2 regions of the Pseudomonas sp. FG86 genome follow, and region 2 is predicted to be linked to the other one. Evidence: predicted binding sites of a transcription regulator. Region 2 holds the regulator's gene; the other holds the start of a gene.
The links. Region 2 encodes sigma-54, which starts transcription at its own class of promoters, with help from an activator protein. Its sites were predicted from a motif close to ANTGGCATNNANNTTGCTNT; they were not measured.

Region 1 (14,513 bases), on a different contig from region 2:
ACCTTGTCCTGCCAGTTGCCACGGGCGGTCAGGATCAGGATCGGGAAGGTCTTGGCCTGGCTGCGCAGTTGGCGGATCAAATCCAGGCCACCCATGCCAGGCAAGCCGAGGTCGATAATGGCCAGGTCATGGTTGAATTGCCCGGTCTGGTACAAGGCTTCTTCGGCATTGGCCACGGCCTCGACCACATGGCCGCTGTCGGTCAGGCGGGTAAACAGGTGATGACGCAGCAGCGCCTCATCTTCCACCACCAGCAATTTCATAAGGCTCTCCAAGGCAATTCAACTGTCCGACAGGGGGATATCATAGCGGCCCTGCAGGTCTTGCGGGCGCAGTTTAGTGCCATTGTACTCACCAGTCAGACGACCATAGCCGACGCGATAAGCCGCCTGCGGGGTGGCAAGCCCCAGCGACCGGCCCCAAGGGGCGGCCTGAGTGCCTGCATCTTCGAAGCTGACACGATGAATCAGGTTGCTGGATTTCTTGGTTCGCTCGCTACCGAATGCTGCAAAGGCGCTATCGGAGGCCTGGACCCCGGCAGTGGCACTGAGCATGGTCAACGCCAACATCAGCTTCTTGATCGCAGTCATGGTGCTACCTCATACGCGTTTGGGCTGTGGGATCCAGACTACGCAGGCGCCCCTGAACTCCCCCTGAACAGGCTCTGAACCTCACCTGAACCACTGTGGGCTATCCACTGGCGCACCAACTCGGCAAAATACCGCACATGACGCCCCTACCCGCTTGCTGCACCCCACTCGACGCCCATTGGCCGCTGCCCGATCCTTTGCCGGGCACGGTGTTTCTCAGCACGCGCTTCGACCCTGCCTTGTTGGCGCCGGGTGATTTCCAGCGCAGCGCGGTCCCCCCGCCGGCAAGCATCCAGCGCTCAGTGGCCAAGCGCCAGGCGGAGTTTCTCGCCGGCCGACTGTGCGCTCGCGCCGCGCTGCAACACCTTGACCAGCTGGATTGCGTCCCGGCCATCGGCGAAGACCGTGCGCCGGTCTGGCCAGGGCATATCAGTGGCTCCATCACCCACAGCACTGGGCATGCGGCGGCGATTGTCGGCCACAAGGCGCAATGGCGCGGGCTGGGCATGGACCTGGAAAATGTGCTGAGCCTGGAACGGGCAGAGCGCCTGGCCGGGGAAATCCTCACCGTTGATGAGTTGCAGCGCATGGCCGTGCTGCCCCGCGAGCAACATGCGCAGCTGGTCACCTTGACGTTTTCGGCCAAGGAGAGCCTGTTCAAGGCGCTTTATCCGATCGTGCAGAAGCGCTTCTACTTTGAGCATGCCGAGGTGCTGGAGTGGTCGGAGGCCGGGGCTGTACGCTTGCGCCTGTTGACGGACCTGTCCAGTGAGTGGTGCCGCGGCAAGGACCTTACCGCGCAGTTCGTTGTGAATGAGGGGCAGTTGTTGAGCCTGGTTGCCATCGGCGCTTGATAGACCGCCATCGGGAGCAAGCTCCCTCCCACAGGGGAGCGCATTCCAAATGTGGGAGGGTCGGTGCGACGATTCCACGGGCTCCTGATGGCGGGGTCAGGGTTTATCCTGATCCCTGGGCCAACTCAAGCTGAAACACGCCCCACCCAGGTTGTTGCTCTTGCTGATCAACGCCCGACCGCCGTGCCAGTAGATAATCCGCCGGACAATCGACAACCCCAGGCCATGCCCGCCCGATGCACGGGTGCGGCTGTCGTCCAAACGCAGGAAGGGCGTGAAGATGCGCTCCCAGGCGCTTTCCGGCACGCCGGGGCCATCGTCTTCCACATCGATGCGGCAGCGCACCTGGCCGACCTGATAACTGATCAACACCCGCCCCTGAGCATGCCGCATGGCGTTGCTCACCAGGTTTTGCAACGCACGGTGCAAGTAGCGCGGTTCTGCATCGACCCAGGCGTCATCCCAGTGTGCCGATGACAGGCAAATACCCCGAGCCACATTGACCTGCGGACGCAGTGGCGACAATTCGCCGATCACCTGATCGAGCAGCGCATCCAGGTCGACCCGCTGGAAATTCAGCTCCGGCGCGCCCTGCTCCAGACGGGCGTAGGTGAGCATTTCGTCCACCAGGCCATCGAGGTCCTGGATATCGCTGTCCATGCCTTCCATATATTTGCGCCGGGCTTCGGGGCTGGCGGCGTCGCCAATCATCTCCAGGCCGAAGCGCAGGCGCGCCACTGGCGTGCGCAATTCGTGGGACACGGCGCGCACCAGTTCGCGCTGGATCGCCAGCAACTGCTGCAGGTGCTCGGCCATGCCATTGAACGCCGCAGCCAGGCGCCCGACCGAATCGGCACCGCGGGCGGGCACACGCACTTCCAGGTTGCCCTTGGCGATGCGCGTGGCCGCGGCTTCCAGGCCCTTGAGTCGTCGTTCGAGCTGGCGCACCAGTAAATAGACGATCAGGCCGATCAGGGTCAGGCCGATCAGCGCGATCAAGATCAACCACTGCGCCGGGTACGGGTTCATTTGATACAACGGGCCGATTTCGAGCACCCAGGGCGTACCAACCATGCCGGCAAACACCCGGATCGAATCGCCCCCTTTGCCCAGCGCCATTACCGTATCGCCTTCCGCGACCCGGCGACGCTGGTCATCGTCCATATCGGCCTGGTCGAGGTTCATCAGGTGCATCTCAAAGCCAAAGCCCTTGGCTTCCTTTATAGCGGCCAAGCGTTGTGGCTGTTCGGCCACCGGGAAACGCACCAGTTCATCGGCCAGCAGGTAAATCGTCGCGCGCGCCAATTGCTCGCTGATCTGTTGCACTTCGCCGGTCAGTACGAGTGACTCTTGCTCACTGACCAGGCGCAGCACCCGCGCCGCATGCGGGCCGGTCTGCTCCACCAGTACCTGGCCGCGTTGCAGGCGGTTGCGTTGGCTCAAGTCCAGTTGCGCCTCGCTGAGGGTGCGCAGTTCCAGGGGGATGCCTAACAACCGCTCCCACACCGCCAGGGCGCGCTGGCGCTCGATCGGGCTCATGGGTTGCAGGTTGTCGCCCATCAAGGCAAAGGTGCCGTGGGCCAGGCGTTCGCGGTACTGGCCGCTGCGCACTTCATTGAGCAGGTGCAAGGCCAGCACGCCCAGCAGCGCCACCAGGATCAGCGCCGCGCACATGCCGCCATAGATACGCAGGAAGATCGAATTCACAGCGGCATATCGGCGGCGGCTTCAGGAACGAACAGGTAGCCCTTGCTGCGGATGGTCTTGATCAGGCGCGGGTGGATCGGGTCGTCGCCGATTTTCGGGCGAATGCGTGAAATGCGTACATCGATGGAACGGTCCTGGCCGTCATAGCCGATGCCGCGCAGGGCGATGAAGATCTCTTCGCGAGACAGGATACGCCCGGCGTTCGCCACCAGCAGCCAGAGCAAGTCGAACTCGGCGCTGGTCAGCTCGATGCCGCCGTCGTGCAACCAGGCTTCGCGCAGGGCGTTGTCCACCACCAGCGGGCCGAATTGCAGGCGACGCTGGTTTTCCACCACAGCCGGTTCGGCCGGTTCGCTGCGCCGCAGCAGGGCCTGGATGCGCGCGAGCAACAGGCGCGGACGCACGGGTTTACAGACATAGTCGTCGGCGCCCATGTCCAGGCCCATGACCTGGTCCATGTCGTCGGTGCGCGCGGTCAGCATGAGAATCACCCCGTCGTAGCGCTCGCGCACCTTGCGACAAATGCTCAGGCCGTCTTCGCCGGGCAACATCAGGTCGAGGATCACCAGGTCGGGTTGCTCGGCGATGATCCGTGCCGCAGCCTGGGCGCCGTCGCTTTCCACCGACACCCGCAAGCCGTTGCTCTCCAGATAATCGCGGGTCAACTCGGCGAGTCGTTCGTCATCCTCGACGATCAGTATTTGCCAGGCTTCGTGCTCCACGGGTAATCCTCGTTGTTATTAAGGGATTGATTGGCCTGTTCGATCAAAGGTGGGAGCAAGCCCCCTCCCACATGTTGATCTTCGCCAGCCACACCTTATTTGTAATGTTGTGAGGGCATAACAATGATCGATTGTAGCCATGCCCCAACCCTCAAACACAAGCCGGGAAATGCGTTCGGTGATCGAGTTTTTTTGTGATAGGGTTCGCGCCCTCAAAAATCCAATCGCACGTTTTTACCTTGGAATATTCAGTGACAAACGGCGTAATCCAGCAGTACTGCGGCCTACACGGGTGTTCCAAGTTTCATACACATTTTACTCACAGCGTTATCCACAGGTCTTGCGTTGCTAAGCCTCCAAAAACGCATTATCTTGTACCTCGGCGCCAAAAAAACCCTACATGTAGGGTTTTTAGCGAAAAGACCCAACACAAATCAGACGAGAAACTCAAGCCCTTTCTTGCTCCTGTTTGGTCTGACCCCTGGATTATTTGAAAGCCCAAACCGCTCAAGCGGATGGCAACCGTTTTCAAGCTCCAACAGCGCAAAACGGTACGGGTGTTGCAGTGCTTGAACCTGGCAACTGTCACCCACCAGGAATACGGCGAAGGGCCTTTGAGCCCCGAACCGAAGACTTCGGCATGGAAGCGGCGCAAACAGCTCCCTTCCTCCTGTCCCGAAGTTGTTATGCCAGGCCCAGGCCTGCTGTAAGTGCTTCAGGACGGAACGGTGGGCACCGTGATGGTGCCCAAATAAATATAGAAATGTGGAGACAACCCCCCATGCAAACCGACACAACTCGCGAGAACCCGCAGGGCTCCGTGCCGCAGGCCGCTGATTCGAATATGGATCTGTCCGCCACTGCACCTGGCCAACTGCGCGTGATCAAGCGTAACGGCACTGTCGTTCCTTACACCGATGACAAAATCACCGTCGCCATCACCAAAGCGTTTCTTGCAGTTGAAGGCGGCACCGCTGCTGCCTCGTCGCGCATCCATGACACCGTTGCCCGCCTGACCGAACAAGTCACCGCGACCTTCAAGCGTCGCATGCCGTCGGGCGGCACCATCCACATCGAAGAAATCCAGGACCAGGTCGAACTGGCCCTGATGCGTGCCGGCGAGCAGAAAGTAGCCCGCGACTACGTGATCTACCGTGACTCGCGCGCCAAGGAACGTGCCGTGCGCGCCCCTGCCGCCGACGCCGCCGTACAGGCGCACCCGTCGATCCGCATCACCCTGGCCGACGGTACCTTTGCACCGCTGGACCTGGGCCGCCTGAACACCATCGTCACCGAAGCCTGCGAAGGCCTGGAAGAAGTCGACGGTGAGCTGATCCAGCGCGAAACCCTGAAGAACCTGTACGACGGCGTGGCCCTGACCGACGTCAACACCGCCCTGGTGATGACCGCCCGTACCCTGGTTGAACGCGAGCCAAACTACTCGTTCGTGACCGCGCGCCTGCTGATGGACACCCTGCGTGCCGAAGGCCTGGGCTTCCTCGGCGTGGCCGAGAGCGCCACCCACCACGAGATGGCCGACCTGTACGCCAAGGCCCTGCCGGCCTACATCGCCAAGGGTATCGAATACGAATTGCTGAACCCGGTCCTGGCCACCTTCGACCTGGAAAAACTCGGCAAGGCGATCAACCACGAACGCGACCAGCAGTTTACCTACCTGGGCCTGCAGACCCTGTACGACCGTTACTTCATCCACAAGGACGGTATCCGCTTCGAATTGCCACAAGTGTTCTTCATGCGCGTGGCCATGGGCCTGGCGATCGAAGAAAAGCATAAAGAAGACCGTGCGATCGAGTTCTACAACCTGCTGTCGTCCTTCGACTACATGTCGTCGACCCCGACCCTGTTCAACGCCGGCACCCTGCGTCCACAGCTGTCGAGCTGCTACCTGACCACCGTGCCGGATGACCTGTCGGGCATCTACCATGCGATCCACGACAACGCCATGCTGTCCAAATTCGCTGGCGGCCTGGGCAACGACTGGACGCCAGTGCGTGCACTGGGTTCGTACATCAAGGGCACCAACGGCAAGTCCCAGGGCGTAGTACCGTTCCTGAAAGTGGTGAACGACACCGCCGTCGCCGTGAACCAGGGTGGCAAGCGCAAAGGCGCTGTGTGTGCCTACCTGGAAACCTGGCACATGGACATTGAAGAGTTCATCGAGCTGCGCAAGAACACGGGCGATGACCGTCGTCGTACCCACGACATGAACACCGCCAACTGGATCCCTGACCTGTTCATGAAGCGTGTCTTCGATGACGGCAAATGGACCCTGTTCTCGCCCTCCGAAGTGCCGGACCTGCACGACCTGACCGGCAAGGCCTTCGAAGAACGCTACGAGTACTACGAAGCCCTCACCGAGTACCCAGGCAAGGTCAAGCTGTTCAAGACCATCCAGGCCAAGGACCTGTGGCGCAAAATGCTGTCCATGCTGTTCGAAACCGGCCACCCATGGCTGACCTTCAAGGACCCATGCAACCTGCGCAGCCCGCAGCAGCACGTGGGCGTGGTCCACAGCTCGAACCTGTGCACCGAGATCACCTTGAACACCAACAAGGACGAGATCGCCGTTTGCAACCTGGGCTCGATCAACCTGCCGAACCACATCGTCAACGGCAAGCTGGACACCGCCAAGCTGGAGCGCACCGTCAACACCGCCGTACGCATGCTCGATAACGTTATCGACATCAACTACTACTCGGTGCCACAGGCGCAGAACTCCAACTTCAAGCACCGTCCAGTCGGCCTGGGCATCATGGGCTTCCAGGACGCGCTGTACCTGCAGCACATTCCTTACGGTTCGGATGCAGCGGTCGAGTTCGCCGATAAGTCCATGGAAGCGGTCAGCTACTACGCGATCCAGGCTTCCTGCGACCTGGCCGACGAGCGCGGCGCCTACGAGACGTTCCAGGGTTCGCTGTGGTCCAAGGGCATCCTGCCGCTGGATTCGCAACAGATCCTGATCGAGCAACGCGGCCAGAAGTACATCGACGTTGACCTGAACGAATCCCTGGACTGGGCGCCGGTACGTGCCCGTGTGCAGAAAGGTATTCGTAACTCCAACATCATGGCCATCGCACCGACCGCGACCATCGCCAACATTACTGGCGTATCGCAGTCGATCGAACCGACCTACCAGAACCTGTATGTGAAATCGAACCTGTCGGGCGAATTCACCGTGATCAACCCGTACCTGGTTCGCGACCTGAAAGCCCGTGGCCTGTGGGACTCGGTGATGATCAACGACCTGAAGTACTACGACGGTTCCGTGCAGCAGATCGAGCGCATCCCGCAAGAACTCAAAGAGCTCTATGCGACGGCCTTCGAAGTGGACACCAAGTGGATCGTTGACGCCGCCAGCCGTCGTCAGAAGTGGATCGACCAGGCTCAGTCGCTGAACCTGTACATCGCCGGCGCATCGGGCAAGAAGCTGGACGTGACCTACCGCATGGCGTGGTACCGTGGCCTGAAAACCACTTACTACCTCCGTGCCCTGGCCGCGACCAGCACCGAGAAGTCGACCATCAACACCGGTAAGCTGAACGCGGTTTCCAGCGGCGGCAACCATGGTGATGATTCGGTGCTCGCAGCGCCAGCCGGCCCGGCGCCAGTGCCAAAGGCTTGTGCGATCGACGAGCCGGATTGCGAAGCTTGTCAATAAGCTGAGCGAGTAACTGAAAGCCCGTTAACCCTTGAAGGGTTAACGGGCTTTTTAGTGCGACGACAGCGCTTACTTCTGCTTACCTGCCGCTCTATGTAAAGGCGTAAGCCTGCCCTGGATCCTCCCTTTGAGGGCGTCCACCTCGCCCACCCCATAACTCTATTTGCCCTCCAATCACAGCCATTGAATGGCCACCGTAATTCACAACGCCCAACGCGCCACCGGCAAGCTCATTACTCGTAGTCTGCCTGTACAGACCTTTCAGCCCCAAGCGCTTGAGCCCTTCATCAGCGTGCTCACCGTCGTTCAAGCTTATCGCCGCATCCAAAAAACTTCTCTTGGCATTATGATCGTTTTCTCCCCATCCCCCGGGATTCCCCTCCAGATGAGCCCGCTTGGCGCTGGCCGCATACATAAAGTTGGCATTGGTCATCATTTCGGGGTCATCCCCCCTGAACCGAGCCTGTTGTGCCGCCTGCGTCAATTCATTCTTGCTCAGATGGAGCTGGAACCCATCCCGCATCTCCACGTCCCAGCCATCGCCTGCCGCTTGGACGTCCTTGAAAACATCAGTGGGTTTCTGGCCAAACTTCATCATTGCGGCCTTTATTCCTGAAACCGTGACGCAGTTTCCGTCTGGCCCCTGTGTGAAACCAGACCAGATATTGCCGGCCTCTCTGCCCATTCCGGGTTTTTCCCCGGGGTTGCTCTTGTCAGGCTTATAGTCAGTGTAACGAGCCCCCTCGGTAAACGGCTTGTTACTCATGGACTCTACGGAGCCAAAATCTCTCGGATTAACTCCGCCACCACCACCACCACCACCACCACCACCACCACCACCTGGAGATGGCGATGGCGGCCCCGGAGACGGCTCATCCGGAAACAAATCCGGAAACAGTCTCTTCAACCACGCGAGCCAATCTTCATAGGCGTCTTTTTTCAGCTCGTCGATGATCCGCTTGAATTTTTCCTCTCCGAGTTCCTCTCGTAGTTCATTCAGCTTGTCACGCAGATCCTGGACGGTCTGGTTCTTGGAGGTCTTCTCGGCATCCTCGAGCTCTTTAAGAAGCTGACTGACCGCTTCCTTATCCTTATTGTTGGCACCTACGTTGTCCGTCTTGTCATCTGAACGACTTACGCCCTCCAGATACTGCCCTGCCCTGCCACTGTCATAACCTATACCTGCGGGCCATTGGCCGGCCCGCGACGAACTCCACATACCCGCTCTCCCCTTGACTGGTGAGCCCATCGGACTCTGACCTGATCAGTGGCGAGGCGGGTATGGAGCGTTCCTCACGCGCGTTTTTCACCTCGTTATTCTCGTCACGGCATGTTTTCCTGCGCCCACAAAAAAACCCCTCTTACGAGGGGTTTCTTGTGGAGCATTACCGTATCAGGTCATCTGGATGATGGTCTGCATGATGGTGCTCTGGGTGGAGATGGTCTTGGCGTTCGCCTGGTAGTTGCTCTGGGCCTTGATCAGGTCCACCAGCTCGTTGGTCAGGTTGACGTTGGAGTTCTCCAGGGAGTTGGCCACGATCGAACCCAGCGTACCGGATTGCGGTGCGTCGTAACCCGGCTGGCCCGAGGCGAACGTCTCTCTCCAGGCGGTGCCGCCGGATGGCTGCAGGCCCTGCTCGTTGTTGAAGCTGGCCAGAGAGATCTGGCCGATGGCCTTGCTCTGCTGGTTACTGAAGGTGGCGAACAGCACACCGCTGCCGTCGATCTTCAAGCCGGTGATCTGGCCAGTGGCATAACCGTCGGTGACCGGCGGGTTACGGTAGCTGGCCGAGTTGTACTGGGTGATGTTGGCCATGTTGACGGCAATACCGCCAGCGTTGGCCGCTGCACCGTTAGGCGTCCAGACACCATTGACCAGGCCGCCCGGCTTCCAGTTGGAAATAGTCAGGGTGGTATTGGACACGGTGGCTGGCGGGGTGACGATCCCGGTGAGCTTGCCGGCGGTGTCAAACGACAACGTCGAGGCTACGGGCGCCGTGGAACCGGTGCCGCTGATCGGGGTGCCGTCAGGGTTACGCCCGTCAATCAGGGTGTAGGAGTTCCAGGTGTTGGAACCGGTTTTCACCAGGTACTGCACCATAGGATGCGCATTGCCCTGCGTATCGTAGAGCGTGGTGGAGTATTGAGTGTTGAAGCTGTCCGTCTTGGTCGGATCAAAGGGGTGCAAAGTCTGATCGATCGGCAGCTCGGACGAGTTCAGGTTACTGGTGGAGTCCACCTTGCTCGAAGCCTTCGGCGGCAGGTTCGACAGGTTCAATTGCAGGTCGGTCAGGCCGCCCTTGATGATCTTGCCGTCAGCATCCGCCGCATAGCCCTGCAGGCGCGAGGTACCGGTGTTGTTGGTGATGTAGCCGTCCTTGTCCGCACGGAAGGCGCCGCTGCGGGTGTACTCCAGCGAGCCGTCGGTACCCTTCTGCACGAAGAAGCCGCCGCCCTGGATCGCCATGTCCAGGATGCCGCCACTGTTGTTGACGTCGCCCTGGGTGAACTGCTGGGACACTGCCGCCAGGTTCACACCGTTGCCGATGCTGTTCTGGCCGGTACCCAGTTTGGAGGCCGCGTAGATATCCGCGAATTCAGCACGGGACGATTTGAAGCCAGTGGTCGCGACGTTGGCGATGTTGTTGCCGGTCACGTCCAGTTGTTTGTTGGCCGCATAGAGGCCGCTAAGGCCGATGTTAAAAGACATGTTTCTCTCCCTCTGCCGTATTTAGCCGGCTCTATGTACCGATAGTCTGAATTTGCGACAGCTTGATGCTGCCCATGCCGCCCGCCAGGTTCAGCAGCATTTCGCCGCCGGTCTGGCTCAGGGTCACGCTCGTTACCGTTGCCGGCAGCGACGTGGCCAGGGCAACCGCATCGCCCTTGTCGTTCTTGGTGGTGGCATTGAAGGTGTAGGTGCCGGCTGGGGCGACCGCGCCCTTGTCGTCCTTGCCATCCCAGATAAAGCTCTGGTTGCCGGCAGCCTGCTCGCCCATATCGATGGTGCGCACCACGGCACCGTCCTTGTCGGTGATCTTGATGGAGACGTTGCCCACCGCCGAAGTCACCGCTACCGAACCGGTCATGCTCTTGCTCGTGTCCACGCTGGACTGGCTGGTCTGGATGACCACCGAACGCCCTACCAGCGACGACGCTTGCAGTGCTTGCGACGAGCTGAAGTTGCTGGAGATCGCGTTGACCGAGTCGTTCAGGGTGTTGATGCCTTCCAGGCTGCTGAACTGAGCCAACTGGGCCACGAACGCGCCATTGTCCTGGGGCGACAGCGGGTTCTGGTTTTTCAGCTGGGTCACCAGCAACTGCAGGAACGCATCCTTACCCAGCGACTGGCTGCCTGTCGCCGCCTTGGTAGCGCTGTTAAGACTGCTGTTGTCCGTTGCGGTCTTGACCTTGGAATTGAAAAGGTCCTGGACTGCCGAGTTGTTTGACGTATCAACGATGGCCATTATTTGGCGCCCCTTATCACTGACCCAGGGTCAGGACCTTCTGCATCATGGTTTTGGCGGTGTTCATCATTTCCGCGTTGGTCTGGAACGAGCGGCTGGCGGAAATCATGTCGGCCATCTCCTCGACCACGTTGACGTTGGGGTAGTAGACATAACCCTTTTCGTTCGCGGCGGGATGGTTAGGCTCGTAACGTGCTTCGAGGTTGCTCTGGTCTTCGACCACGCCGAGCACCTGCACGCCCTGGCCGGCGGCGTCCTGGTTCTGGAACAGCGAATCGCTGCCGCCGCTCTGGCCGCCCTGGAACATGGTGGCAAATACCGGGTGGCGGGCGCGGTAGGTCTGGTCAATGCTCGAAGACACGGTCTCGGCGTTGGCGATGTTACTGGCGACGGTGTTGAGGCGCGTGGTTTGAGCGCTCATGCCACTACCGGCAATATTGAAAACACTGGACAGGGACATGGCTTACTCTCCACGCAGGGCTGACATCAGCCCTTTGAATTTGCTGTTGAGCAGGGTAAAGCTGGCCTGGAAGTTCACCGAGTTTTCGGCATAGGCCGATTGCTCCAGCTGGGCGTCGACGGTGTTCTGGTCGATGGATGGCTGCATCGGCGTGCGATACAGCAGCGACTCGTCACCACTGCTCAGGCCTTGCGCTTCAATATGACGGCTGTTGGTCATGTTCAAGGCGAAGGTACCGTTCTTGGTCTTGTCCTGCTGTGCTGCGAGCACGGCGGAGAAGTCCAGGTCCCGAGCCTTGTAGTTCGGGGTATCGGCGTTGGCAATGTTGTTGGCCAGGACTTCAGCGCGCTGGGCGCGGAAGCCCAGGGCTTGTTCATGGATACCGAGCGCTTTATCGAAGCTGATGCTCATGGCGGAAACCTTTAGGCTGACCTGCTGTGCGTTAACAGGGTTATAGCAAGGTGCATGCCAATCTTGTGAAAGCACGGATATCAAGGGGTTGCGGGGAGCTTGCCGACGGCAATGCCAGAAAAGCGGCAACCGTTTTCCGCGTGACGCCAGTAAAGCGGCAATGGGGAGTTGCCGCTTTCTTCAACTTTGCCGCAAAAAAAATGTAGGAGGGGGCTTGCCCCCGATAGCGGTGTATCAGTGATAGATACATCAACTGAACCACTGCTATCGGGGGCGAGCCCCCTCCCACATTCTTTATTACTTGGCCTGGTAGATGATCCCCGGGCTGCACTGCACCATCTGGAAATGATCGGGCAGGCCGTTCAACGCTTCGGATGCACCGAGAAACAGGTAACCGCCGCGCTTGAGGGTGCCGTGGATGCGCAGCAAGATGTCTTTCTTCACTTCGGCAGAGAAGTAGATCAGCACGTTGCGGCAGAACACTATGTCGAACTTGCCCAGGCTGGCGTAGCTGTCGAGCAGGTTGAACGAGCGAAACTCCACTCGGTTCTTGATCGGCGCCTTGACCGCCCAGCGCCCCGCCCCTTTCGGGTCGAAGTAACGTTGCAGGCGCTCCTGGGACAGGCCACGCCCCAGGGCCAGGCTGTCGTACTCGCCGGTCTTGCAGTTGGTGAGCATGGTGCCGGATAAATCCGTCGCCACAATTTGCGCACCGGCCTTCAACTGGCCCATGTTGGTCCGCTCGAATTCATCGATGGTCATCGAAATCGAGTACGGTTCCTGCCCCGAAGAACAGGCTGCCGACCAGATGCGCAAGCGCTGGCCCGGGCTGGCCTTGATAGCCTCCGGCAACACTTTGCTCTTGAGCACCTCGAAGGGGTATGTATCGCGAAACCACAGGGTTTCGTTGGTGGTCATGGCATCGACCACCATTTCCTTGAGCCCACTGCGCGGCTGGCTCTGGATCCGCTGGACCAACTCACCCAGGGACTTGATGCCCTGCTGTTCCATCAGCTTGTTGAGACGGCTGGATACCAGGTATTGCTTGTTTTCACCAAGCAATATGCCACAGGCTTTTTCCAGGAAGACCCGGAACTGTTCGAAATCCAAATTACCCGTAGACAAAGATACCGCCTCTTAAATCGTGTGACCGCCAGGGAAAAAGCCCCTAGCCGTGATCTGCTGCCTTGATCCGGTCGACTACCCGGGATGCCAGGTCATCAGGGCGGAATTTGGCCAGAAAGTCGTCGGCACCGACCTTCTTGACCATCGCCTGATTGAATACGCCCGACAACGAAGTATGCAGGATGATATGCAATTTTTGCATGCGTGGATCGTTACGTATCTCAGCCGTGAGGGTGTAGCCGTCCATTTCCGGCATCTCGATGTCGGAGATCATCATCAAGAATTCTTCTTCAGGCTTCTTGCCTTCATCGACCAGCTTGCGCAGGTAATCCAACGCCTGGCGACCATCATTGAGCGCCACCACGTCCACGCCGACGGTTTGCAGGCAACGGGTCACCTGCTTACGCGCCACCGAAGAATCGTCCACCGTCAGTACGCGCAAGGAAATCGCCTTGTGCGCGGTATCGGCGTCCACCACACCGACCGAAATCGATTCAGAGGTGGGCGCCACTTCGGCGAGGATTTTCTCCACGTCGATAATTTCTACAAGCTGGTTGTCCACCCGCGTCACTGCCGTGAGGTAGTGATCGCGACCGGTGCCCTTGGGTGGCGGATGAATTTCTTCCCAGTTCATGTTGACGATGCGTTCCACCGAGCGCACCAGGAAACCCTGGGTCTTGGTGTTGTATTCGGTAATGATCACAAACGGGTTCTCGCGATCCTGCAGACCGGACGACCCTGTCGCCAAGGCCAGGTCAAGAATCGGGATGGTCGCGCCACGGATGTTGGCCACGCCACACACCACCGGACTGGACTTGGGCATGATCGTCAGCTTGGGGCACTGCAGCACTTCCCGCACTTTGAACACATTGATGCCGTATAGCTGCTTGCCGTCCAGACGAAACTGCAACAACTCCAGGCGATTCTGCCCTACCAGCTGTGTGCGCTGGTTTACTGAATCCATTACACCTGCCATGCCCAGACTCCTACGCTAAAACCTTCGGGGGTACGACGCGTACCCAATACTAAACGGCACGAGCTTTGCTATTTATTGGCTATGGACATTAAAACGACAGTTTCCCGACGCCTTCGCCTCCCACGCAGCCGCAGATTGCTCTGCGTCTCGATGGCGTTGCTTGCCTTGAGCCTGGGAACCACGGCCCGCGCAGATAACGTCACCTTGCCTGATCTACTTATCGGCGTCACTCAAGGCTTTCTTGAGTTCACTGTAGAAGATTATCTGGCGACCACCCAGACACCTGGGCGCTATGAAATCCAGGTCAACCAGCTAGACCCGCGCTTGCGCATGCCAATGTGCGACAAGGAATTGACAGCGTCCCTGGAAAGCCCCGCACAGCCTATCGGCCGTGTGACGGTGAAGGTTCGCTGCGAGGGCGCCGCGCCCTGGACCGTGTTTGTGCCAGCGCAGGTCAAGTTGTTCCGCGATGTCGTGGTGGTGGTAAGACCGTTGAAACGCACTGGCATCATCGGTTTCGAG
Region 2 (14,513 bases):
CGGTAAGGATGGGCAGTCGGTGCCGGTCGGCGTGGGTCAGCCCACCTTGAAGATTGATGCGATCACCGTGGGTGGCACAGGGTCGTAAACCGGGAGCTTCGGGTGGCGAAGACCGCCACCCGGGGAAGAGGATCAGCGCAGGCCGCGTTGAGTCTCGTCCAGCTCACGGATGTACTTGAAGATTTTACGGCTGGTGGCCGGCGCCTTGTTATGCGCCTGCTCGTGCTGGGCCTGACGGATCAGGGAGCGCAGTTGCTGGCGGTCGGCATCCGGATAGTCCACCACGAACTTCTCCAGTACCGCGTCATCGCCCGAGATCAGGCGGTCACGCCAACGCTCCAGGTTATGGAAGCGTTCATTGTACTGGCGAGTGGAGGCATCGAGTTGATCGAGCAAGGTCAGAATGGCGTCAGTGTCCTGGTCGCGCATCAGCTTGCCGATAAACATGATGTGCCGTTTACGCGCGATATTCGCGGTGTGCTTGGGCGCATCCGCCAGGGCCCGACGCATTTCGTCGGTCAGAGGCAATTTTGCAATCAAGTCCGGCTTGAGCGTTGTAAGGCGCTCGCCGAGGTCAACCAGAGCATGCAGCTCGCGTTTGACCTGGGTTTTGCTTTTCTCCCCATCGAGGGAGTCGTCGTAAGAATCAACCATGGTGGCAGTCCGCAAAGAAACGCCGCCATGATAACCAGTCGGGGGCCGCTTGTCCGGCCCGGTCGCTCGATGGCCTTAACCGAAAGCAGAATTTGAGTGGAGAAAACCATGAGTGCAGCCCAAAGCGTCGGTCCGCAAGCGTTACCGGCACTGCAGGAACAAGTCGAGCAGATCCTTGCCGAGGCCAAGCGCCAGGGGGCCAGTGCCTGCGAGGTGGCTGTGTCGCTGGAGCAGGGGTTGTCGACGTCGGTACGTCAGCGGGAAGTGGAAACCGTTGAATTCAACCGCGACCAGGGTTTTGGCATCACTTTGTACGTAGGGCAGCGCAAAGGCTCGGCCAGTACGTCGGCCAGTGGCCCGGAAGCCATTCGCGAGACTGTCGCTGCTGCGTTGGCAATTGCCAAGCACACCTCCGAGGATGAGAGTTCGGGCCTGGCCGACAAGGCATTGATGGCCAAGGACCTGCAGGATTTTGACCTGTTTCATGCCTGGGACATCACGCCAGAGCAGGCCATCGAACAGGCATTGATCTGCGAAGCGGCGGCATTCGATGCCGATGCCCGCATCAAGAACGCCGATGGCACCACGTTGAGCACCCATCAAGGGTGCCGCGTGTACGGCAACAGCCATGGTTTTATCGGCGGTTATGCCTCCACGCGCCATAGTTTGAGCTGCGTGATGATTGCCGAGGCCAATGGGCAGATGCAGCGCGATTACTGGTACGACGTGAACCGCCAGGGCGAATTGCTGGCGTCTCCTGCCAGCATTGGCCAACGTGCTGCGCAACGTGCCGCGAGTCGCCTGGGCGCGCGCCCGGTACCGACCTGCGAAGTGCCGGTGCTGTTTTCGGCAGAGCTGGCCGGTGGTTTGTTCGGCAGCTTTCTGGGGGCGATTTCCGGCGGCAACCTGTATCGAAAATCATCGTTCCTTGAAGGCGCGATCGGCCAGAAACTGTTTCCTGAGTGGCTGACCATCGATGAGCGTCCACACCTGATGCGTGCGATGGGCAGTTCGTCGTTCGACGGTGATGGCCTGGCGACCTATGCCAAGCCGTTCGTCGAGAAGGGCGAATTGGTGTCCTATGTCCTGGGCACCTATGCCGGTCGCAAGCTCGGTTTGCCCAGTACGGCCAACGCGGGTGGCGTGCACAACCTGTTTGTGACCCACGGTGATGAAGACCAGGCGGCGCTGTTGCGGCGCATGGGGCGTGGCCTGCTGGTGACCGAGTTGATGGGCCAAGGCCTGAACATGGTCACCGGTGATTATTCCCGGGGCGCGGCAGGTTTCTGGGTGGAAAATGGCGAGATTCAATTCGCCGTCCAGGAAGTCACCATCGCCGGCAATATGCGCGATATGTTCAAGCAGATCGTTGCCGTCGGGAATGACCTGGAACTGCGCAGCAACATTCGCACGGGTTCGGTATTGATCGAGCGGATGACGGTCGCCGGTAGCTGATCCTTCCGACGCTTCACAAAAAAGGCGCGCCATTCTGGAGATGGCGCGCCTTTTTTGTGGGCGCATGCTTGACGGATGGGAAGGCTGATCTTGTTTTGATTCTCAATATCATTTAATAATGAATATCATTATTGAGCGAGTGCGGATCATGAGTACTGTCCTGCATGAGGATCCCTATCTGGAGAGCTGGCGCTGGATGAGTCGTCAGATTCGTTGTGGACTTGATCCCAATGAACCTCGCCTGATCGAGCATTACCTCAATGAAGGTCGATACTTGGCGTGTTGTACCGCGACCCACCCGTGGACGATCGCCGAAACGGCATTTCGCCTGCTGATCGATACCGCCACTGATATCGCATTGCCCTGGCACTGGCGCTCAATGTGCCTGGACCAAGCCTGGCGACCGCTGCGCGACCTGGAAAAACTCTCCCACTGTGCCTGCCGCCTCAAGCGCTGGCAGACCTTTGCCTGGCAATTGGCGACCTGCGAATTGCTGCCGTCTATTTCTCATTCCGACCTAGTGCAAGGATCTAATGATGAGTAACACCCGTATCGAACGCGACAGCATGGGCGAACTGCAAGTCCCCGCCGAGGCCCTGTACGGCGCACAAACCCAGCGCGCGGTGAATAACTTTCCGATCAGCCACCAACGCATGCCGGCACAATTCGTTCGTGCGCTGATCCTGGCCAAGATCGCGGCCGCGAAGGTCAACGTCGACCTCAAGCAGATCAGCGAAGGGCAGGGCAAGGCCATTGTCGACGCCGCCCAAGGCTTGCTGGAAGGGGACTTCATGCAGCACTTCCCTGTGGATATCTTCCAGACCGGTTCCGGCACCAGCTCCAACATGAACGCCAACGAAGTCATTGCGACCCTGGCCAGCCGTCTGCTGGGCGAGGTGGTCAACCCCAACGATCATGTGAACTGTGGCCAAAGCAGCAACGACATCATCCCCACCACCATTCACGTCAGCGCGGCGTTGGTGCTGCATGAGCAAACCCTGCCGGGCCTGCTGCACCTGGTACAGGTCATCGAGCAGAAGGCCACACAAGTGCACCCGTTCATCAAGACTGGCCGCACCCATCTGATGGACGCCATGCCCGTGCGCATGAGTCAGGTGCTTGACGGTTGGGCGCAGCAGCTCAAGGCCAATATCGGCCACCTGCAGGACCTGCTGCCAAGTCTGCAGGCGCTGGCGCAGGGAGGGACGGCAGTGGGCACCGGGATCAACGCTCACCCGGAGTTTGCTGCACGTTTCAGCCAGCGACTGAGCCAATTGACCCAGGTGCAGTTCACGCCTGGCAAGAACCTGTTTGCGCTGATCGGCTCTCAGGACACCGCGGTTGCCGTCTCCGGCCAATTGAAAGCCACCGCCGTATCGTTGATGAAAATTGCCAACGACCTGCGCTGGATGAACTCCGGCCCACTGGCCGGCCTCGGCGAAATCGAACTGGAAGGCTTGCAGCCTGGTTCCTCAATCATGCCCGGCAAGGTCAACCCGGTGATCCCGGAGGCCACGGCGATGGTTGCCGCGCAAGTCATCGGCAATGACACCGTCATCACGGTTGCCGGCCAATCCGGCAACTTCGAGCTGAACGTGATGCTGCCGATCATTGCCCAGAATCTACTCAGCAGCCTGGAGCTCCTGGCCAACGCCAGCCGCCTGCTGGCGGACAAGGCGATCGCCAGCTTCAAGGTCAACGAAGCCAAGCTCAAGGAAGCGCTGTCGCGCAATCCGATCCTGGTGACTGCACTCAACCCGATCATTGGTTACCAAAAGGCTGCTGAAATCGCCAAGAAGGCCTATCAGCAAGGCCTTCCGGTGATTGATGTGGCCCTTGAGCACACCGACTTGCCCCGTAGCCAACTGGAAGTCCTGTTGGATCCGGAAAAACTCACGGCCGGCGGCGTGTAATCACCGACCCTGCTTTGGAGGCTCACCATGGAGCACTGGAAACGCACGATCGAACGGGCCAATCGCTGCTTTATGCAGGGCGAATTGGTTGACGCTCGCGAGGCCTATCTGCAAGCCCTGGCCCTGGCCCAAGTGCTGTTCGAGCGCTGGGCGAACGCCGACGAAGCAGTAGCGGCTTGCGTCATTTCCCATCACAACCTGGCGGACTTGCACCTGCGCCTGAATCAGCCCGAGGAAAGCGCCGAATACCTCTGTGCTATTCACCAGCGCTTGCTGCAGGCCATGCAGGACGTGCGTTTGAGCCCGCAACTGCGCGAAGCGGCCTTGCGCCAGAGCAGCAAGACTTATGTCGAATTGTTGAATTTTATCAGTGATCACGGTGAGTACCCGCGCACCCATCGCTTACTGGGCGGTACTGCCGTGCAGCCGACCACGTCTCAATACGGAGCACATTGATATGAGCTACACCTTGCCTGCCTTGCCCTATGCCTACGATGCCCTGGAACCGCATATCGATGCGCAAACCATGGAGATTCACTACACCAAGCACCACCAGACCTACATCAATAACCTCAATGCTGCGGTCGAGGGCACCGAATTTGCGGGCTGGCCGGTGGAGAAACTGGTGTCCAGCGTGCAGCAACTGCCGGAAAAACTGCGTGTGGCCGTAATCAACCAAGGCGGCGGCCACGCCAACCACTCACTGTTCTGGGCGGTGATGTCGCCTAAAGGTGGTGGCAAGCCCGATGGCGCGCTGGGAAAAGCCATTGAAGAGCAACTCGGTGGTTTCGACAGTTTCAAGGAAGCCTTCACCAAAGCCGCCTTGACCCGTTTCGGCAGCGGCTGGGCCTGGCTGAGCGTCACCCCGCGAAAGACTCTGATAGTGGAAAGCAGCGGCAACCAGGACAGCCCACTAATGAATGGCAATACGCCGATCCTCGGCCTGGACGTCTGGGAGCATGCTTATTACCTGCGGTACCAGAACCGTCGGCCTGAATACATCAATGCCTTCTACAGTGTCATTAACTGGCCGGAAGTTGCTGCACGCTATCAGGCCGCGCTGGCCTGACAGTCACCTCGATAACAAGATCTAAGGCCGACTATGGGCACTGAAACACTGGCGATCAGTAGCGTGCGAATGTTTCGTTATGCGTTTGGCTCGCTGCTGCTATTGGCAGGTACTGCATTGCTGGTGGCCCACGGGCTGGCCTGGCTGGATCTGGAGCCGCGCATCCTGCGCGCCTTGCAAGGCGGGGCGATTTGCGCGCTTGGCACGGCGCTGGGGGCGGTTCCGGTATTGGTGATTCGTCGGATGCCGGTGGCGTTGAGCGATACCTTGTTGGGCTTCGGTGCCGGCGTGATGCTGGCGGCGACTGCCTTTTCGCTGGTCGTACCTGGTATTGCTGCTGCCGAAGCCCTTGGCCTTTCGCCCTGGGGGGCAGGTGGGCTGATCAGCTTCGGCATCATGCTGGGGGCATTCGGTTTGTATCTGGTGGACCGCAAAGTCTCCGGCGCCAGCCCGGAGATGTTGGTGGGCACGCCGGATAAACCGGTGATTCCACCGCGCATCTGGCTGTTTGTGTTTGCCATCATCGCCCACAACATCCCCGAAGGCATGGCCGTTGGCGTTTCAGCCGGCGGCGGCATGCCGGATGCCGACAGCCTGGCCATGGGCATTGCCTTGCAGGATGTGCCGGAAGGGTTGGTGATTGCGTTGGTATTGGCCGGGGCGGGGATGTCGCGGGTCAAGGCCTTCCTGATCGGTGCGGCGTCAGGCTTGGTAGAGCCAGTGTTCGCCGTGCTTTGCGCCTGGCTGGTGACCCTGGCCGAGGTGCTGTTGCCGCTTGGCCTGGCGTTGGCTGCCGGGGCGATGCTGCTGGTGGTGACTCATGAAGTGATCCCCGAATCGCGGCGTAATGGTCACGAAAAGCTTGCCAGCCTAGGGCTATGTAGCGGTTTTTGCTTGATGATGGTGATGGATACCGCCTTGGGGTGAAGCCCCTGGCTTCACGCCCGCCTCAGCGGATGGTTTTACTCACCCTCATCAAAGAAGTTGTTGATCAGCTTCACCAGGGCGTCCATTGCTTCCTGCTCTTGCTCGCCCTCGGTGCTCAAATGAATCTTGGTGCCCTTGCCGGCTGCCAACATCATCATCGCCATGATGCTTTTGCCATCGACCATGCTCTCCAGTGTGCGCCCGGCGCGGATCTGGCAAGGGAACTGCCCGGCAACGCCGACAAACTTGGCAGAGGCTCGGGCATGCAGGCCCAGCTTGTTGATGATTTCAATTTCCAGAGCGGGCATCGCGCAGGTGTTCCTTTCAGCTGAGGTCGCGGTGGCGGACCTGGACATTCTTGAGGGTTTTTTGCAGCACCTGGCCCAGGCGTTCGGTCAGGTAGACGGAGCGATGGTGGCCGCCGGTGCAGCCGATGGCAATGGTGACATAGGCTCGGTTGCTCGCGGCAAAGCGCGGCAACCATTTGAGCAGGTAGCTGGAGATGTCCTGGAACATCTCCTCCACATCCGGTTGCGCGGCCAGGTAATCGGCCACTGGCTGATCCAGCCCCGACTGGTCACGCAGCTCTGGTTTCCAGTAGGGGTTGGGCAAGCAGCGCACATCGAAGACCAGGTCGGCATCCACCGGCATGCCACGCTTGAAGCCAAAGGACTCGACCAGAAATGCCGTGCCCGGCTCCGGCTGGTTCAGCAGGCGTAGCTTGATGGCATCGCGCAACTGGTACAGGTTGAGGCTGGTGGTGTTGATCTTGAGGTCGGCGAGGTCAATGATCGGCCCCAGCAACTTGGTTTCGTCCTCGATGGCTTCGGCCAGGGAACGATGGGGGCTGCTGAGAGGGTGGCGTCGACGGGTCTCGGAGAAGCGCTTGAGCAGGGTTTCTTCGTCGGCGTCCAGATACAGCACATCGCAATGAATGTGCTTGGCGCGCACCTCTTCGAGCAATTCCGGGAAGCGCGTAAGGTGGCTGGGCAGGTTGCGGGCATCAATCGAAACGGCGACCAGGGGCTGCGCCAATTCGGTGTGGATCAGGGCGCGTTCCGCCAACTCCGGCAGCAGCCCGGCGGGCAGGTTGTCGATGCAATAGAAACCGTTGTCCTCAAGAACGTTGAGGGCGGTACTTTTACCCGAGCCAGAGCGGCCGCTGACGATGATCAAACGCATGATTACTGCCCGTTTTGCTCATCCAGGACAACTTGGTACAGTGCCTCGTTGCTGCTGGCACTGCGCAGTTTGTCGCGTACGTCCTTGCGGTCGAGCATGCTTGCGATCTGCCGAAGCAGTTCCAGGTGCGCATCGGTGGCGGCCTGTGGGACCAGCAGAACAAACAGCAGGTCTACCGGGGCACCGTCGATCGCGTCGAAATCGATAGGCGCGTCCAAGTGCAGCAGGGCGCTGACAGGTGTGTCGCAGCCTTTGAGGCGGCAGTGAGGAATGGCGATGCCGTTGCCAAAACCGGTGGAACCGAGTTTTTCACGGGCAATCAGAGCCTCAAAGACATCTTGCATCTCCAGATCAGGCACTTCTCGGCTGATCAGGTTGGCAATTTGTTCGAGGGCTTTCTTCTTGCTGCCGCCCGGCGCGTTCACGAGGGAACGGCCGGGGGTCAGGATGGTTTCAAGTCGGATCATGGGTGGGGAGTGTTAGCGGCCGGTGCCCTGAAGGAGGCTCAACTGCTTTTCCTTATGCTTTTTGATTTGGCGATCCAGTTTGTCGGTCAGGTCGTCAATGGCGGCATACATATCAGTATGCTCGGCATTGGCGACGACTTCTCCGCCGGGTATACGCAAGGTGGCTTCAATTTTCTGCTTCAGCTTTTCGACAGTCATAATGACTTGCACGTTGGTGATCTTGTCGAAATGCCCCTCAATTCTTTTGAGTTTTTCGCCGATATAGGCGCGCAGCGGTTCGGTCACTTCCAGTTGGTGTCCACTGATGTTGACTTGCATACAGCTTCTCCTTCGTTGCCAGTGCATAAAGCGGCGGGTAGGAATACCCGCCACTGGAACGCTGTGGCCCGCCCGTCACATCAAACGCTTACGCTCGCTGGAAGGCGCGATCCCAAGGGACTCGCGGTACTTGGCGACGGTTCGACGGGCGACCTGAATGCCTTGTGCCTCCAGTAAACCAGCGATCTTGCTGTCACTCAACGGCTTTTTCTGATTTTCCGCCGCAACCAGTTTTTTGATGATCGCGCGGATCGCCGTGGACGAGCATTCGCCGCCTTCGGAGGTGCTGACATGGCTGGAGAAAAAGTATTTCAGCTCATATATGCCCCGTGGGGTATGCATGAATTTTTGCGTGGTCACCCGGGAAATCGTTGACTCATGCATGCCAACCGCTTCGGCGATGTCATGCAGCACCAGAGGCTTCATCGCTTCGTCGCCGTATTCCAGGAAGCCACGCTGGTGCTCGACGATCTGGGTGGCGACTTTCATCAGGGTTTCGTTGCGGCTTTGCAGGCTCTTGATGAACCAGCGCGCTTCCTGCAACTGGTTGCGCATGAAGGTGTTGTCGGCGCTGGTGTCGGCGCGACGCACAAAACCGGCATATTGCGGATTGACCCGCAGGCGCGGTACCGACTCCTGGTTCAGTTCCACCAGCCAGCGCTCGTTGTCCTTGCGTACGATCACGTCGGGGACGACGTATTCGGCTTCGCTGGACTCGATCTGCGAGCCCGGGCGAGGGTTGAGGCTCTGTACCAGCTCGATCACCTGGCGCAGGTCGTCTTCCTTGAGCTTCATACGGCGCATCAACTGGCTGTAGTCGCGGCTGCCCAGCAGGTCGATGTAGTCCGTGACCAGGCGTTGGGCTTCGGCAAGCCAAGGCGTCTTGGCAGGCAGTTGACGCAGTTGCAGCAGCAGGCACTCGCTGAGGGTGCGCGCGCCAATGCCGGCGGGCTCGAATTGCTGGATGCGGTGCAGGACGGCTTCGATCTCGTCCAGTTCGATATCCAGTTCCGGATCGAAGGCTTCAAGAATCTCGTCGAGCGTTTCGTCCAGGTAACCCTGGTTGTTGATGCAGTCGATCAGGGTCACGGCGATCAGGCGATCGGTGTCGGACATCGGCGCGAGGTTCAATTGCCACAACAGGTGGCTCTGCAGGCTCTCGCCGGCGGACGTGCGGGTGGTGAAGTCCCACTCGTCATCATCGTTGCTGGGCAGGCTGCTGGCGCTGGTCTGGTAGACGTCTTCCCAGGCGGTGTCCACGGGCAGCTCGTTGGGTATGCGTTCGTTCCAGTCGCCTTCCTCGAGGTTATCCACCGTCGGGGCGGTTTCCTGGTAGGAGGGTTCCTGCACATCGGGGTTGGGTTTTTGCTCGATGTTGTCGGCCAGCGGGTCTGCATTGTCGAAGTCGTCGCCTTCTTCCTGGCGTTCGAGCATCGGATTGGACTCCAGGGCCTCCTGGATTTCCTGTTGCAGGTCCAGGGTCGACAATTGGAGCAGGCGGATGGCCTGTTGCAGCTGCGGTGTCATCGTCAGCTGCTGGCCCATTCTCAGGACTAGCGATGGTTTCATGGCAGGGGCTTAACACCTTATTCGCCGGCGCAATGCGCCATCCACGACAGGGCGCGTGAGCGCCAAACATAAGCAAATTATATGCCTGATATCGGGGGCTTTGCCTAGAGCGCGGTAACAATAAAAATCCGGAGGTTTTTATTGACTCCCGCGCACCGTGGCCAACGGCCGTGACGCCAGGCTGCTTACAGGCGGAACTCGTGGCCCAGGTACACTTCCTTGACCAGTTCGTTGGCCAGGATAGTGGCGGAGTCACCTTCGGCAATCAGCTGGCCATCGTTGACGATGTAAGCTGTTTCGCAGATATCCAGGGTCTCACGGACGTTGTGGTCGGTGATCAGTACACCGATGCCCTTGGCCTTGAGGTGATGGATGATCTGCTTGATGTCACCCACCGAGATGGGGTCCACGCCGGCAAACGGTTCGTCCAGCAGGATGAATTTCGGCGCGGTCGCCAGGGCGCGGGCAATTTCAACGCGACGACGCTCACCACCGGACAGGCTCATGCCGAGATTGTCGCGAATGTGGTTGATGTGGAATTCCTGCAGCAGGCTTTCCAGCTCTTTGCGGCGGCCGTCGCGGTCGAGTTCCTTGCGGGTCTCGAGGATGGCCATGATGTTGTCGGCCACCGAGAGTTTGCGGAAGATCGACGCTTCCTGGGGAAGATACCCAATACCTGCGCGTGCACGGCCATGCATCGGCTGGTGGCTGACGTCCAGGTCATCGATCAGTACGCGACCTTGGTCCGCCTGCACCAGGCCGACGATCATATAGAAGCAGGTGGTCTTGCCGGCGCCGTTGGGGCCGAGCAGGCCGACGATCTGGCCGCTGTCGATCGACAGGCTGACGTCGCGCACGACCTGACGGCTTTTATAGGCCTTGGCCAGATGCTGGGCTTTCAGGGTTGCCATTACTCGGCCTTCTTCTTCGGCTGGATAACCATGTCGATACGTGGGCGTGGCGCAGTGACCTTGCTGCCGTTGGCCCGGCCGGCATTGGCGACCTGCTTCACGGTGTCATAGGTGATCTTCTCGCCTTCGGTGGAGTTGCCATCGGGGCTGAGCACCTTGGCCTGGTCGATCAGGACGATGCGGTTTTGCTGGGCGTGATACTGGATGGTCTTGCCGTAGCCCTTCATCGGGGCGGTATCGGTAGCGGCCTGCTTCTGTTCGAAGTAGGCCAGGTTGCCCACCGAAGTCACGACGTCGATGTCGCCAGCGGGGGTGCGAGTCAGTGTCACCGTGTTACCGGTGATTTTCATCGAGCCCTGGGTAATGATCACGCCGCCTGTATAAGTGGCGACGCCTTGCTTGTCATCCAGTTGCGCATCGTCAGCTGAGATGTGGATCGGTTGCTGGCTATCGTTCGGCAGAGCCCAGGCGCTCACGCTTCCCAGTGCTGCGCCCAGACCGAGCAAAATAGGGAGGGTTTTAACGAGCCTCATACTGTCCTCTTACGTTCGATAGCAGGTGTATCCTGCTTTCTTTCAAATACGCTTTCATTCCCTTGCCAGTCGATACACCGCCAGCGCCATCGATTCTAACGTCTTGCTCGGTCTGCGCATATTGCTTCTGTGGGAATACGGTCATGCGTGTGGTGGTAATAATGGTGTCGCGGTTCTGTGCGTCAGTACGTGCGACGCGCACTGAATCGATCAGTTCCACCTGGGTCCCGTCCGGGTTGACCTCGCCGCGCTTGCTGGTGACGTGCCATGGGAACTCGGTGCCGCGGTACAGGTTCATGTCCGGATTGGTCAGCAGGGTGACCTCGGAGGCCTTCAGGTGCTCGACCTTGTCCGACGTCATTTCATATTGCACCTTGCCATCGGGCAGGAACTGCACGCTATAGGCATTGGTTGCGTAATAGTCGATAGCCCCTTCATCAACCTGCGCAACAGGCTGGTCGAGAAAGCGCTCCGGGCTGATATTCCAGTAGCCCACCGCCAGGAACAGCGCGGCGATGCCTGCGAATAGCAGGAAGTTGCGAATCTTTTTACTCAGCATAAAACGCTCTATAGGTAGGCGGCATGGGCCGCTTCGAGGCGGCCTTGGGCCCGCAGGATCAACTCGCAGAACTCACGGGCGGCGCCTTCGCCGCCACGGGCCGTGGTGATGCCGTGGGCATGCTCGCGAACAAACGCCGCCGCATTGGCGACGGCCATGCCCAGGCCCACGCGGCGGATCACCGGCAAGTCGGGCAGGTCGTCGCCCAGATAGGCGACCTGCTCATAGCTTAGGTGGAGTTGGCCAAGAAGCTCGTCCAGTACCACCAGTTTATCCTCACGGCCCTGATACAGGTGAGGAATCCCCAGGTTTTGTGCGCGGCGTTCCACAACCGGCGTTTTTCGGCCGCTAATAATGGCAGTTTGCACTCCCGCTGCCATCAACATCTTGATGCCCTGGCCATCGAGGGTGTTGAACGTCTTGAATTCGCTGCCGTCTTCGAGGAAGTTCAGGCGGCCATCGGTCAGCACGCCGTCAACGTCGAAAATCGCCAGCTTGATGTGCTTGCCGCGTTGCAATAGGTCGCTGGTCATTTACATCACTCCTGCACGCAGCAAGTCGTGCATGTTCAGGGCGCCAATCGGGCGGTCATCGTTATTGACGACCACCAGCGCGCCGATCTTGTGGTCTTCCATGATCTTCAGCGCTTCGGCTGCAAGCATCTCGGGGCGTGCGGTCTTGCCATGGGGGGTCATCACCGCGTCGATGGTGGCGGTGTGGATGTCGATGGTGCGGTCCAGCGTGCGGCGCAAGTCGCCGTCGGTGAACACTCCGGCCAGGCGCCCGTCGGCTTCGAGGATCACGGTCATGCCCAGGCCTTTGCGGGTCATTTCCATCAGCGCATCCTTGAGCAGCGTGCCCCGTTGGACATGGGGTAGCTCATCGCCGGAGTGCATGACGTTTTCCACTTTCAGCAGCAGGCGACGGCCCAAGGCACCCCCTGGGTGGGAAAACGCGAAATCTTCAGCGGTAAAGCCACGGGCTTCCAGTAACGCCACGGCCAGCGCATCGCCCATGACCAGGGCGGCGGTGGTGGAAGACGTGGGGGCCAGGTTCAGGGGGCATGCCTCGTGGGTCACGTGAACGTTCAGGTTCACTTCGGCTGCCTTGGCCAGCGTCGATTCCGGGTTGCCGGTGATGCTGATCATCTTGATGCCCAGGCGCTTGATCAGCGGCAGCAGGGTCACGATTTCGTTGGTGGTGCCGGAATTGGACAGTGCCAGGATGATGTCATCCTTGGTGATCATGCCCATGTCACCATGGCTGGCTTCGGCCGGATGCACGAAGAAAGCGGTGGTTCCGGTGCTCGCCAGTGTCGCGGCGATCTTGTTGCCGACGTGGCCGGACTTGCCCATGCCTACCACGACAACGCGGCCCTTGCTGGCCAGAATCATCTCGCAGGCGCGTACGAAATCTGCATCGATATGGGCCAGTAAGCCTTCTACGGCTTCAAGCTCAAGGCGAATGGTGCGTTGTGCGGATTGGATAAGATCGCTGGATTGGCTCATGTCTGAAATCGTATAGCCTGACGAAAAGTCGGCGATTATAACGGTAATGAGCAATTCCCTCACGCAAGTTCGTCAGGCTTTATTCTGCGGGTGGCATGAGATTCCCTCTCAGTAACATAGCCAGCAACGTTTTTTCCCTGTCCCCAATCTGAACAAGCGCTTTTCCGGCCTTGGGCGCGTTGTACCAGCAGTGATATAGTTCGCCGCCAGTTCGGTTCACCCAGCCCATACGTCTATCTATATCGCGCAATCGTGCAAACGTTTGTCGCCAATACGGTGTCTGAGTGAGAAGCTGCATCCCAAGGAGTTTAGATGAGTGCCGATAACGCCTACGCGGTCGAGCTGAAGGGCCTTACCTTCAAGCGCGGGACGCGCAGCATCTTCAATAACGTCGATATTCGCATTCCCCGTGGCAAGGTCACGGGCATCATGGGGCCTTCCGGTTGCGGCAAGACCACCCTGTTGCGGCTGATGGGCATGCAACTGCGCCCCAATGCCGGCGAAGTGTGGGTCAATGGCCAGAACCTGCCGACGCTGTCGCGTAGCGAGCTGTTTGACGCACGCAAGCACATGGGTGTGCTGTTCCAGAGTGGTGCGCTGTTCACTGACCTGGATGTTTTCGAGAACGTGGCGTTTCCGCTGCGAGTGCATACCCAGCTGTCCGATGAAATGATTCGTGACATCGTGTTGCTGAAACTGCAGGCCGTGGGCCTCCGCGGTGCCATCGACCTGATGCCTGACGAGTTGTCCGGTGGCATGAAACGTCGTGTCGCCCTGGCGCGCGCCATCGCCCTTGACCCGCAGATCCTCATGTACGACGAGCCCTTCGTTGGCCAGGACCCGATCGCCATGGGCGTGCTGGTACGCCTGATCCGCCTGCTCAACGATGCGCTGGGGATCACCAGTATCGTGGTGTCCCACGACCTTGCAGAAACCGCGAGCATTGCCGACTACCTGTATGTCGTCGGCGATGGTCAGGTGCTGGGGCAGGGCACGCCTGAAGAGCTGATGAACGCTGACAACCCGCGTATCCGCCAATTCATGACCGGCGATCCTGATGGCCCGGTGCCTTTTCATTTTCCGGCAGCGGACTACCGCGCAGATCTTCTGGGGAAGCGCTGATGCGCAAGACATCACTTATCGAAAGGGTTCGCCTTTTCGGGCGCTCCGGCATCGACATCATCGAAGTGCTGGGGCGTTCGACCATTTTCCTGTTCCACGCCTTGCTGGGCCGCGGTGGCATCGGCGGCGGCTTTGGCTTGCTGATCAAGCAACTGCACTCCGTCGGCGTGATGTCCCTGGTGATCATCGTGGTCTCCGGGGTCTTTATCGGCATGGTGCTTGCGTTGCAGGGCTTCAACATCCTATCCAGCTACGGCTCGGAGCAGGCGGTCGGGCAGATGGTCGCCCTGACGCTGCTGCGCGAGCTGGGGCCGGTGGTGACTGCC

Region 1: the regulator sigma-54 is predicted to act here: its motif matches at 11,933-11,952, upstream of flgB (flagellar basal body rod protein FlgB).

Annotation. Positions count from the first base shown of each region.
Region 1 covers NZ_JBMDIS010000028.1:59,926-74,438, forward strand. The annotation lists gene ACODSV_RS18950 (response regulator) at 1-263, opposite strand, end outside; gene ACODSV_RS18955 (hypothetical protein) at 282-590, opposite strand; gene ACODSV_RS18960 (4'-phosphopantetheinyl transferase family protein) at 728-1,444, shown strand; gene ACODSV_RS18965 (ATP-binding protein) at 1,541-3,151, opposite strand; gene ACODSV_RS18970 (response regulator) at 3,148-3,873, opposite strand; gene ACODSV_RS18975 (ribonucleoside-diphosphate reductase subunit alpha) at 4,655-7,552, shown strand; gene ACODSV_RS18980 (uL29 family ribosomal protein) at 7,644-8,771, opposite strand; gene flgE (flagellar hook protein FlgE) at 8,946-10,262, opposite strand; gene flgD (flagellar hook assembly protein FlgD) at 10,294-11,019, opposite strand; gene flgC (flagellar basal body rod protein FlgC) at 11,036-11,479, opposite strand; gene flgB (flagellar basal body rod protein FlgB) at 11,483-11,890, opposite strand; gene cheR (protein-glutamate O-methyltransferase CheR) at 12,188-13,015, opposite strand; gene ACODSV_RS19010 (chemotaxis protein CheV) at 13,059-13,991, opposite strand; gene flgA (flagellar basal body P-ring formation chaperone FlgA) at 14,073-14,513, shown strand, end outside.
Region 2 covers NZ_JBMDIS010000025.1:64,818-79,330, forward strand. The annotation lists gene tldD (metalloprotease TldD) at 1-88, shown strand, start outside; gene yjgA (ribosome biogenesis factor YjgA) at 133-654, opposite strand; gene pmbA (metalloprotease PmbA) at 763-2,109, shown strand; gene ACODSV_RS17730 (hypothetical protein) at 2,258-2,653, shown strand; gene ACODSV_RS17735 (class II fumarate hydratase) at 2,646-4,022, shown strand; gene ACODSV_RS17740 (DUF2753 family protein) at 4,050-4,478, shown strand; gene ACODSV_RS17745 (superoxide dismutase) at 4,480-5,091, shown strand; gene ACODSV_RS17750 (ZIP family metal transporter) at 5,125-6,018, shown strand; gene ACODSV_RS17755 (HPr family phosphocarrier protein) at 6,054-6,326, opposite strand; gene rapZ (RNase adapter RapZ) at 6,343-7,200, opposite strand; gene ptsN (PTS IIA-like nitrogen regulatory protein PtsN) at 7,203-7,667, opposite strand; gene hpf (ribosome hibernation-promoting factor, HPF/YfiA family) at 7,680-7,985, opposite strand; gene ACODSV_RS17775 (RNA polymerase factor sigma-54) at 8,061-9,554, opposite strand; gene lptB (LPS export ABC transporter ATP-binding protein) at 9,740-10,465, opposite strand; gene lptA (lipopolysaccharide transport periplasmic protein LptA) at 10,465-10,998, opposite strand; gene lptC (LPS export ABC transporter periplasmic protein LptC) at 10,985-11,557, opposite strand; gene ACODSV_RS17795 (KdsC family phosphatase) at 11,566-12,090, opposite strand; gene ACODSV_RS17800 (KpsF/GutQ family sugar-phosphate isomerase) at 12,091-13,065, opposite strand; gene ACODSV_RS17805 (ATP-binding cassette domain-containing protein) at 13,378-14,187, shown strand; gene mlaE (lipid asymmetry maintenance ABC transporter permease subunit MlaE) at 14,187-14,513, shown strand, end outside.